DNA from 2 places in the Anaerotignum lactatifermentans genome. Region 1 is predicted to be linked to the other one. Evidence: a T-box and tRNA genes for the amino acid it is inferred to sense, from the RefSeq annotation. Region 1 holds a T-box; the other holds one or more tRNA genes.
The links. A T-box is a leader RNA that pairs with one kind of tRNA and senses whether it is charged. The one in region 1 lies ahead of proS (proline--tRNA ligase), so its partner is inferred to be a tRNA-Pro.
Positions count from the first base shown of each region.

Region 2: it has a tRNA-Pro gene. The T-box ahead of proS (proline--tRNA ligase) is inferred to sense a tRNA for this amino acid. The anticodon was not compared.

Region 1 covers NZ_JADCKK010000080.1:349-6,198, forward strand. Annotated here, with positions in the region: gene INF29_RS13070 (hypothetical protein) at 1-360, opposite strand, end outside; gene proS (proline--tRNA ligase) at 552-1,988, opposite strand; T-box leader at 2,074-2,278, opposite strand; gene INF29_RS14865 (hypothetical protein) at 2,424-3,518, shown strand; gene INF29_RS13085 (MerR family transcriptional regulator) at 3,665-4,486, shown strand; gene INF29_RS13090 (cysteine hydrolase family protein) at 4,603-5,127, shown strand; gene INF29_RS13095 (aminopeptidase) at 5,138-5,850, shown strand, end outside.
Region 2 covers NZ_JADCKK010000005.1:8,356-14,205, reverse strand. Annotated here, with positions in the region: gene dapF (diaminopimelate epimerase) at 1-617, shown strand, start outside; gene hflX (GTPase HflX) at 639-1,922, shown strand; gene INF29_RS02175 (B3/B4 domain-containing protein) at 1,991-2,650, opposite strand; gene INF29_RS02170 (DUF3791 domain-containing protein) at 2,784-3,191, shown strand; gene INF29_RS02165 (GNAT family protein) at 3,257-3,562, shown strand; gene INF29_RS15195 (GNAT family N-acetyltransferase) at 3,481-3,693, shown strand; tRNA gene INF29_RS02160 (tRNA-Pro) at 3,792-3,865, opposite strand; gene INF29_RS02155 (RNA polymerase sigma factor) at 4,054-4,560, shown strand; gene INF29_RS02150 (zf-HC2 domain-containing protein) at 4,544-4,870, shown strand; gene INF29_RS02145 (beta-ketoacyl-ACP synthase III) at 5,027-5,850, shown strand, end outside.

The DNA of each region.
Region 1 (5,850 bases):
AGAAGGGGAAATTTCGTATACAGACCAGCCATACTTCGCATCAAAATAATCTGCAAATTCAGCCCATTCGCCTTCTGTGTCCACATCAAAATTTGCTAAAAAAGATTTTAAAGTGCATTCCTCAAATGGGAGACCTTCTGCAAACAGAGCATGATAAAAATCATATGCAGTATCAAAATCATCATCATATGTAGTTGAAAAATCAATCGGTTGGATATGCTTTTTCGCCCATTTTCCTAATTGTTCTGCTTGTTCGCTTTCGGTGTCATCTAAAAATGCTGCAAATAAGTTGACCATTTCGTCAAAATTTTCAACACCATAATCGTTCCAAACTTCAAATGATTTTTCTTCTGGCATCATATAGATTCCTCCTTTTGGTCACTGCTGTTTTTGCTAGGATTGCTTTATAAATTGTTTAAGAGCATTATGAGCAAAGATCATTCAAATTGTGATGGCTGCAATTAACGAAAAAATCAATCTGGAAAGTAAATAAGCTGTAAAACGAAAAAATATCTGTTTTACAGCTTATTACCAGATTTTATTTTAATATCTTAATATGCTCTGCCCCAGTAAACCATGTGTTTTGCAGGTTTGCCGCAGCATACGCAAACGGTATCGATTTCTTCCTGTTCGAAAGGAATACATCTGCTGGTTGCAGCTGTTTTTTCTTTGATGGCATCTTCACATGCCTGATCGCCGCACCACATAGCTTTGATGAAACCGGGTGTTTCGTTGATTTCTTTTTCAAATTCTTCCATGTTGTGTGCAACGTATGTTTTGGAATCACGGCGTTCTGTTGCTTTCTGCAGCAGGTTTGCCTGAATGTCTTTCAGCATTTCAGGGATTTTTGTTTCCAGTTCATCCAGAGAAACAATGATTTTTTCGCCTGTGTCACGTCTTGCCAGAACAGCCTGGTTCTTTTCCATATCCTTAGGACCGATTTCCAGACGCAGAGGCACGCCTTTCATTTCGTATTCGCTGAATTTCCAGCCTGCGGATTTGTCGGAGTCGTCCAGTTTGATACGGCAGATGGAAGAAAGTCTATCTTTCAGTTCGCCAGCTTTTTCCAGTACGCCTTCTTTGTGCTGTGCGATGGGGATGATAACAACCTGTGTAGGTGCGATCATAGGAGGCAGTACCAGACCGCTGTTGTCACCGTGTACCATGATGATGGCACCAATCAGTCTGGTGGTCATGCCCCAGCTGGTCTGGTGAACATACTGCAGTTTGTTGTCTTTGTCTGTGTACTGGATGCCAAATGCTTTTGCGAAACCATCGCCGAAGTTATGGCTGGTACCAGACTGCAGTGCTTTACCGTCGTGCATCAAGCTTTCGATGGTGAATGTGTGTGCAGCACCTGCGAAACGTTCTTTTTCTGTTTTTTCGCCTTTGATAACAGGGATAGCCAGTACGTCACGGCAGAAATCAGCATATACATTCAGCATTTTCAGAGTTTCTTCCTGTGCTTCTTCTGCTGTAGCGTGAGCTGTGTGACCTTCCTGCCACAAGAATTCCATGGTACGCAGGAAAGGACGTGTGGTTTTTTCCCAACGTACAACGGAGCACCACTGGTTGTACAGTTTCGGCAGGTCACGGTAGGACTGGATAATGTTTGCATAGTGTTCGCAGAACAGTGTTTCGGAAGTAGGGCGAACGCAGATACGTTCTTCCAGTTTTTTGTCGCCGCCATGAGTTACCCAAGCAACTTCCGGTGCGAAGCCTTCTACATGGTCTTTTTCTTTCTGCAGCAGGCTTTCGGGGATGAACATGGGCATGTATACGTTTTCATGACCTGTTGCTTTGAAGCGTTCATCCAGCTGTTTCTGGATCAGTTCCCAGATTGCGTAGCCATAAGGACGGATGATCATGCAGCCTTTCAGAGAAGAATATTCTGTCAGGTCAGCTTTTTTTACAACGTCCGTATACCACTGGGGGAAATCCAGCTCCATATCGGTGATGGATTCTACAAATTTCTTTTCTTTTGCCATTGGTGTTTCCTCCTCTATAAAAATCTTTCTGTTTTTTCGGATACCAGAGGGACATTTTTCCATAAAAAAAGCCTTCGTCCCCACACAAAGGGACCAAGGTATCATTGGCGGTGCCACCCTCCTTGACAGCGCGTATTGCTGTCCTCTCGAAATCCGTTAACGCCGGAATACGCCGCATTTTCCCTGCGGAGCTTTCGGGGCAGGTTCCAAAAGGTTTGCCAAGGCTCGCATCAACCGCCTGTTTTCTGAAGACAAAGGGCTTTTGTACTATTCCCGGTCATAGCCGATATCAGCTATTATGATAAACCGAAATGCCTTGTGCTGTCAAGGAAAACCGACGGAAAAACGTAAGAATTTTGTGATGACGATGTAGCGCAAATGTGCTAACATAAAAACAGGGACATGATGTAGTAAAAACGGAAAAGGGGGATTTGTATGAAAGGGTTTGCTTTATGTTTAGCGGCTGTATTTTTGATGGGAAATACTGCCTTTGCAGCGGAAAAAACAGAAAAAATAGCAGTGCCTGTCCATCAAACTGTAGTTTGGGATGGCACCGAAACCAAAATGCCAGGCTACAACATTGATGGGTATACCTATTTTCGTCTGCGGGATATGGCAAAAATGGTGTCTGCCTATGCCACAAATGAAATGCACTATTTTGATTTACAGTATCAGAAGGAAACAAACAGTATTACGATTGTAAGAAAGAAAGAGAAGTATCAGTATGTTGCTGAGAATAAAACTTTCGATGTAGGAACAGAGAATAAAAAGGCGTATGCCTCATCTGCGTCTGTTTTGCTAAATGATTTAGATGTCACAAAAATTGGATTGGTGGAAGATGGTTATGTCATTGATGGATATACTTTTTATAAACTGAGAGATATCACCCGTTTGCTGGGGATGGATGTAGGTTGGTGTGAAGAAGAAAAAGTGACAGAAGTTCTTTCTCAGCCGAAAAAAGTGTATAGTAATGACCCAACTCTTTATCGAAAACCTGTCATCTATCTTTACCCTGAAAAAACTATGGATGTTTCTGTAAAATTGGACTATGCCGGAGATTTGACAGTCACCTATCCCACTTATGACGGTGGCTGGCAGGTAACGGCACAGCCCGATGGCACATTAACCAACCATGCCGACGGGCTGGAATATTCCTATCTGTTCTGGGAAGGCAATGGACAGCTGGAGGTGGATTTCTCAGAAGGATTTGTGGTAAAAGGGGAAGATACGGCGGCATTTTTGCAGAAAACCCTTTCTGATATGGGATTGACACCAAAAGAATACAATGACTTTATTGTTTACTGGCTGCCTTTTATGCAGGAAAATGCCTATAATTTGATTTCTTTCCAACAGGAAAACTACACAGAGCAGGCAAAACTGGATATTCAGCCTGCACCTGACAGCGTCCTGCGGGTGTTTATGGCATTCCGTTCTCTGGAAAAACCTATTGAAGTGAAACCACAAGAATTTCAGCCTTTTGAACGAAATGGTTTCACAGTTGTGGAATGGGGCGGTACAGAAGTCAAGTAAGTTTGGACAGCAGCACGACATTTGGTCGTTGCTGCTGTTTTTTGTGCTGATTTTCATTTTTCTGGAAAAAAGCATTGACTCTCACATGATGGAATGGTCTATGCTGTATTTGTGCACAGAAAGAAACAGAAAGGTGGTACGGTACCATGTTAAAAATCGGTGAATTTTCAAAATTGTCCAGAATCAGTATTCGTATGCTGCGCCATTATGATGAAGCAGGCATATTAAAACCTCAAAGCGTAGATTCTGTTACAGGCTATCGTTTTTATGGGGAACAGCAGCTGCTGCACGCCTGTAAAATCCAAACTTTGCGTCAGATGGGGTTTGGTGTCAATGCCATTGGTGAGATTTTAAGTCATTATCATGACATAGATGCGCAGGAAGCATATTTGCAGGCACAGAAGGAGTACTTACTGCAAAAACAGGAAATTTTGAAAGGGCAGCTTCGTTTGCTGGACAGTACTATGGAATGGTTTCGAAAGGGTGGTATCAATATGGGTTATGAAGTAACTTTGAAAACATTGCCAAAACATTATGTGATTTCCGTGAGAGATGTGATTCCTTCTTACAGTGTGGAAGGATTGCTATGGGAGACGCTGCATAGAGAAATGCAGACACAGAATATTCCACAAAATCAATCAGCTATGCATATGACAGTGTTCTATGATGGGGAATATCGGGAAAGTGATGTGGATATTGCGGTGCAAATGACAACCCCTTCTCTTATGAATGTAAAACTTCCATTGCGGTCAGAAGAATTGCCGGAAGTAACTTATGCAGGGGTTGTTTTCCGTGGACCTTATGAACAAATTACACAGGTAACAATGGCAATTGCGAACTGGGTAGCAGAGCATGGTTATGACTGGGACGGCAACTATTTTATGATTTATCATGTCAGTCCGGCAGAAACAGAGAATCCGGCAGAATATGTAACGGAATTCTGCTGCCCTGTGAAGAAAAAGAAATAAAAAGTTGTATATACACATGTCAAATCATTCTATCCTTTTTGGTTGAAACCCATTTTTTACCGTGGTACAATAGTACAGAATCCTATTATTTTTGAACCGAAAGGACGGAATACGACATGAAAAAATTACTGGTTGTTATTGATATGCAGAATGATTTCATTGATGGCGCGCTGGGTACAAAAGAAGCGGAAGCCATTGTGGACAATGTAGTGGCAAAGATTCAGAAATATCCCAAGGATTGCATCTATGCCACCAGAGATACCCATACAGCCGATTATCTGGAAACACAGGAAGGAAAATTCCTGCCCGTTGTTCATTGTGTGGAAGGCACAAAAGGCTGGGAGATCAATGAAAAAGTGGCAAAGGCGCTGGAAGGTGCAGTCATCGTGAACAAAGGCACATTCGGCTCTTCTGAACTGGCGGATATGCTGTACTTTGAAACCATTGGACAGGATGAAGTGGAAATTGAACTCATCGGTCTTTGCACAGACATTTGCGTGGTATCCAATGCCATTTTGATTAAAACAAAACTGCCGGAAGCAAAAGTAACCGTAGACCCTTCCTGCTGTGCAGGGGTTACACCGGAAAGCCATAACGCTGCATTGCAGACCATGAAAATGTGTCAGTGTGTAGTAGAGTGAGGTGAAGGGCATGAGAGATGAAAGACTGGAAAAGCTGGCAGAAGTGCTGGTAAATTATTCTACCAATGTAAAAGCAGGAGATAAGGTTGCCATTTCCGCTGAGGACTGTGCACTGCCTTTTATCAAAGCAGTAGCACGGGCAGCAGTGGCGAAGGGGGCTTTAGTAGAGTATTATGTGGATATTCCTGATGTAGATGCTACCATACTGAAAAATGGCACAGCAGAGCAGTACGCACGCCCCAATATCCGTTTTGGCGCCTGTGCCTCCTCTGATGTCTGGATTAGCGCATGGGGCAGTGAAAATACCAAAACCATGCAGTCTATCCCTGCAGAACGACTGAAAGAACGCAGACTTGCCAATAAGGATAACCGGAAGATTTACTCCGACCGTATGGGCACAGGAGAACTGCGCTGGTGCGGTACCCAGTTCCCTACAAATGGTGATGCCCAGAACGCAGGTATGAGTCTGGAAGAATACGAAGATTTTGTATATCAGGCTGGCTATCTCTATGAAGCCGACCCTGTTGCCAAATGGAAAGAAATGGCGGCAGAACAGGAAAAATGGGTGAAGTATCTGGACGGCAAAAAAGAACTTCATATCCTTTCTAAAGATACAGATATTCGTGTCAATGTGGCAGGCAGAAAATGGATTAACTGCTGTGGGCAGGAAAACTTCCCCGATGGGGAAATCTTCACTTCTCCCGTAGAAGATGGCGTGGATGG
Region 2 (5,850 bases), on a different contig from region 1:
ACGCGGTTCGCTGCATCGGCAAATATGTTTACGAGCGGGGCATGACCACAAAGAACGTCATTACATTGGAAACATTGGGCGGCATCAAAACTTTGCAGCTACATATTCAAAACGACATCGTCATTGCGGTCACAGCGGATATGGGAGAACCTATTCTGGAAGCGGCACAGATTCCCGTTATCAGTGACAAAATGCCTGTCATTGGGGAAAAATTGCAGATTTTGGACAAGACTTTTGATGTGACCTGCGTTTCCATGGGAAATCCCCATGGTGTCATTTTTGTGGATGATACAGAACATTTTGAAGTGGAAAAATACGGCAAAGTGGCAGAAATCCATCCTATGTTCCCCAAAAAAGCAAATATCGAGTTTGCCCATGTCATTGACCGCACCCACATGAGTATGCGTGTTTGGGAAAGAGGCAGTGGCGAAACAATGGCATGCGGTACAGGCGCATCTGCCACATTGGTGGCAGCGGTGCTTAACGGATTGTGTGACAGAAAAGTGCGTATTCAGCTTTTGGGCGGCACATTGGAAATCGAATGGAGAGAATCCGATAACCATGTTTATATGACAGGTCCCGCCAGATTCTCTTTTGACGGCGTATGGCTGCGGTAAGAAAGCAGAGAGGAGTAAGACATGGCAAAAGAATTGCATGAAAATAAAGATACAGAAGAAAGATTGATATTGGTAGGCATTGAGCTGGAGGACAAGGACAGTCCTTCCGCTATGGCAGTGGAAGCCTGTCTGGATGAGCTGGAAGAACTGGTAAATACAGCAGGTGCAACAGCTGTTGCCCGTACCATCCAGCGCAGAGAAAAGGTGCATCCTGCCCATTATCTGGGAAAAGGCAAAATCGAAGAACTGAAAATGATGATAAATACATACGATGCCACAGGCATTGTCTGCGACGATGAACTTTCTCCGGCACAGCTGAAAAATCTGGAAAAAATGCTGGAAACAAAGGTTATGGACAGAACCATCGTTATTCTGGATATTTTTGCCGGACGGGCTATTTCCGGTGAAGGGAAAATTCAGGTAGAATTGGCACAGCTGAAATACCGTATGTCCCGTCTGACTGGTATGGGTGCATCCATGTCCCGTCTGGGTGGCGGTATCGGTACCAGAGGTCCCGGGGAAAAGAAGCTGGAAACAGACCGCCGTCACATCAAAGAACGGATTGCGGAATTGAATCGGGATTTGAAAGAAATCCAGACCCATCGGGAACTTTTGCGTAGTCAGCGCAGCAAAAAAGGCACTCCTGTGGTTTCTTTGGTAGGCTATACCAATGCGGGGAAATCTACTACATTGAATGTACTGACACAGGCTGGCGTACTGGCGGAGGATAAACTTTTTGCCACACTGGATACCACAACCAGAAAGGTGGAACTGCCTGGCGGTTCTGAAATTCTGCTGACAGATACGGTAGGTTTCATCCAGAAGCTGCCCCACCATCTGATTCAGGCATTCCGTGCAACACTGGAAGAATTGAAGTATGCAGATATTCTCCTCCATGTGGTGGATGCGTCCAATCCCAACAGAGAAGAACAGATGCGAGTGGTATATGACACTTTGAGAGGTCTGGGCTGCGAAGATACACCCGTTATTACCGTTTATAACAAAATGGACAGAGAAGTGGAACTGCCTTTGCCCATGGACAGAATGGCAAGGGAAATCGTACAGATTTCCGCAGGGAAGCAGATGGGGCTGGAACAGATGCTGGCAACCATTGAAAAACTGCTGAAAAGCTTCCGTAAGTCCATGACGGTACTGCTGCCTTATACAGAAGGCGCTCTGGCAGGCTGGGTACATGGCAGATGCGAAATCATCCGGGAAGAACATACAGCAGAAGGGGTATTGCTGGAAGTTTATGTGGATGAGGAAGCGGCAAACAGACTGAAATCTTTTGCGGTAGAAGGATAAAGTAAGAAAATGTATATAAAAAAGATGGCAGATTTTATATCTGCCATCTTTTTGTATTTCAGAATATCTTATTTCAAAATCTGAATTTCAAAGTCTGTTCCTGCCGCATGTTTTTCCAGCAGTTCTTTGGACAGTTCCAGCAGGGATTCCAGTTCCTGACCGCCATTGAAGGTGTAGTATACAAGCAGGATTTCTTTGGTGTCGTCGGTAATCATGGCACGGGTGTTGTCGCTGGTGGGATTGCCGAAGGGACCTTCTTCATCAAAAAGGGCAGGAAGGAACTCAATATTCAGCACATCTTTGCCGATGCCCTGATAAGCGGTGCCTTCGGGGGCACGTTTCCAGGTGATGCCGCCAGTAACATGTGCCAAATCGTAAGTACCCGTGGAATAACCGGACAGAATAGAAAGGTAGTTATTGATGTCTACCACATTATTGATGTAGTAAAGCCCACGTTCTTTGGCAATTCTGCGGCACATGGCTTCACAGGAATTGCGGTAGCGGTTGGGTTCTTTGCCCAGTGCTTTGTATGCTTTGCGGGTGGACTGGATGTAGTCCCGTTTGTTTGCCTGAGACAGTTCCACTTCAGACAGTTCTGCAATCTTGCTGTTGAGCAGTGCAAGGAATTCTTCATCATCGGGATGTACATTAACTTTGCACTGCAAAAGTCCCAGTACCGCTTCGGGACAACGTTCTTTGATGCTTTCGTCTATGGTAACAGAAATCATGTCATATCGCTCCTTTTTCTTTTTATAACAACATACTGCATTTTCTTTCGTCACTTGTCAAGCAAAAACGAAAACGGCTGTTGAAATTTTGCCAAAAAACAGGTATGATACAGAAGGAAAGGAGCGTGCAGAAATGGATGAATTGAGAATGATCGTTTCCTGCATCGAATATTACAGCTATGCAAAAAACATTCCCGGACATAAGGTTTTTGAAGCCTTTGACAAAAATGGTGTGATCCAGCTGCTGCAGGATACCAGAAACCAATTCCCGGAAATGGATACCTCTTTTTACATCGGCATGATCGACGGGATGATGGCGCTGGAAAGAGATGCGGAAGAAGATACTTATGGGCATTATGAAGAAAGAACAGAACTGCTCATTGATGTCGTTGGACGGATGGCAAAGGCACATCGTATGGATGCTGCGGAAGCCTGCCGTATGTACTATGGCACAAAGATTGCGGCAACTGTTGCAGAAGACAGCACAGGATATTACAAAAAATCCGCAGAAGAAATTTTTGAAGCTGCAGAAAAAGAATGATAAAAAGTTGAAAAAGGAACCATGGAACGGTTCCTTTTTTCATGGAGAGAATGGCGGAGAACAATATGAAAATCATGGAAGTAAAGGAAAGAACGCCCATGCTGGTGGAGCAGCTGCTGGCGGTGTGGGAGGATTTTGTCAGAGCAACCCATCTGTTTTTGTCTGATGATGAGATAAACGGCATTAAGCCTTATGTGCCGCAAGCCATAGAAGGGGTGGCACGTTTGTATATGGCAACAAAAGCAGGACAGCCTGTGGCGTTTATGGGAACGGAAAAAGGTCTTTGGAGATGCTGTTCATTGCGTCTGCGGAACGTGGAAAAGGATTGGGAAAGCAACTGCTGGAACGGGCAGATTGTGATGAAAAAATAAAGCAGGTGACAGTCAATGAGCAAAATCCTCAGGCTATTGGTTTTTATGAGCATATGGGATTTTCCGTTTACAAAAGAACCGATTTGGATGAGCAGGGGAATCCATATCCCCTTTTGTATATGTGCCGCTGAGGAAAAGACGGCAAAAGAAAAACCCCTGTCCAGGCTTTGGAATCAGGGGGTTTTTAGGCAATAAAAAACGCCGCAAACAGATGCCTGCGGCGGGTCTATCGGTGTGACAGGATTTGAACCTGCGGCCTCTACGTCCCGAACGTAGCGCTCTACCAAACTGAGCCACACACCGATACACAACACTAATATTTTGCGCTATTTTTATAAAATTGTCAAGATGAAAATAAATTTTTTTTGCCCCAGAAAGCGAAATCTGTCCTTTTTACTGCCCATTTGCGAAAGAAGCCATAGAAAGTTACTGGATTTTCCATGTTTCTTATGGTATACTGTAATGCGAAACAGGCGAACGGGGGTGAGCAGGTGAATTCATTTGAAATGCTCTATCGAGCATATTATGACAGAGTATATGCTTTTTTGCACCGTCTGTGCGGGGATCGCGCCTTGGCGGAAGACCTGGCGCAGGAAACGTTCTTGCAGGCATATATGTCCTTTCACCGTTTTCGCGGAGAGTGCGAAGTTTTTACCTGGCTGGCATCCATCGGAAAGCATGTTTATTTCAAATATCTCAAACGCAACAAACTGCATCTGGATTCTGCCAATCTGGACCTGGTAGTCAATACCTATTATACGCAGAATGCAGACCCGGAAGAATATGTCCATAAGAAATATGTGGAAAAAGCAGTCCGCGCCATGGTAAAGGAAATTCCGAAAAAATACCGGGATGTGGTGCTGCTGCGAATCTATGCGGAACTGCCCTTTTCACAGATCGCGCTGGCGCTGAAGATCAGTGAAAATTCCGCAAAGGTGATTTTTTTCCGCGCAAAGAAAAAAATGATGGAGGTGTTGAAAGATGAATTTGCCATGTGAGATCGTCATGGACTTGGTGACCCTGTATCAGGATGGGCTGGCAAATCCAGTGACAAAAAACAGTGTGGCGGCGCATTTGCGGACTTGTCCCGATTGTCGTCAGTATTACAAACAATATCGCAGATTTTCTCAAAGACCCTCCGGAATGGGACAGATTCCAGCAGAAAACACAGCAGAACAGGAATTTTGCCGATTGGCGGAAAAAATGCGGCATAGAAGAATGCTTATCGGCATTGGGTTTTTATCCTATGTCTGTGCTTCCTGGTGCCTGCTGGTGATGCTGTGGATGCGGATGAGAAAAAGAGGCTGACGGGGGAACAAAGGGGCTTTTACTACGATAAAAAGTCAGTTTCCTTTTTGTTTGGAAAAAAGTGCAAAAAAATATCAATTTCCTGTAACCTTTTTGCCGAAACGGGGACTAAATATCGTAAGCACAAAAGATTGCATATTGCAGGAGGAAAAAAGAATGAGTTTTTCGATATTGGGAACGGGCATGTATGTGCCTCCCAGAGTGGTAACCAATGATGATATGTCTAAAATCGTAGATACAAACGATGAATGGATCATGCAGCGCGTCGGCGTAAAAGAACGCCACGTCAGCACAAACGAAACGGCGGCAGACATGGGCGCCAAAGCAGCACTGGCAGCACTGGAAAACAGCGGTGTGAAAAAGGAAGAAATCGATCTGATCCTGGCAGCCAGTGTCAGCGGGGAATCCATTTCTCCTTCTGTTTCCTGTATGATTCAGAATATTCTGGGTCTGGACTGCATGACCATGGACATCAACGCGGCATGTTCCGCATTTGTTTTCACACTGGAAACAGCAGCAGGATTCTTTGCCAGAGGTAAGGCGAAAAAAGTCCTTGTCATTGGCGCTGAAAGATTGAGCCGTATCGTAGACTGGGAGGACAGAAGCACCTGTGTTATTTTTGGTGATGGCGCAGGGGCAGTGGTTCTGGGTGAAGGTGACAACTACCTGGACTCTGTATTCCATGTAAAAGGCGGCAACAATGTCATCGACATTCCCCAGCTCATCGGGAAATCTCCTTTCTTTGAAGGAGAACAGAAAAAACCTTATATCCATATGCGTGGACAGGATACATTCAAGTTTGCTGTAAACGCCATCTGTCACGATACAAAATATCTGCTTAAGCAGAATGGTCTGACATTTGAGGATATTAAGTACATCGTACCACATCAGGCAAATCAGCGTATCATTGACTTTGCAAGCGTAATGCTGAAAGTGCCTAAGGAGAAATTTTATGTGAATATTGACCGTTACGGCAATAC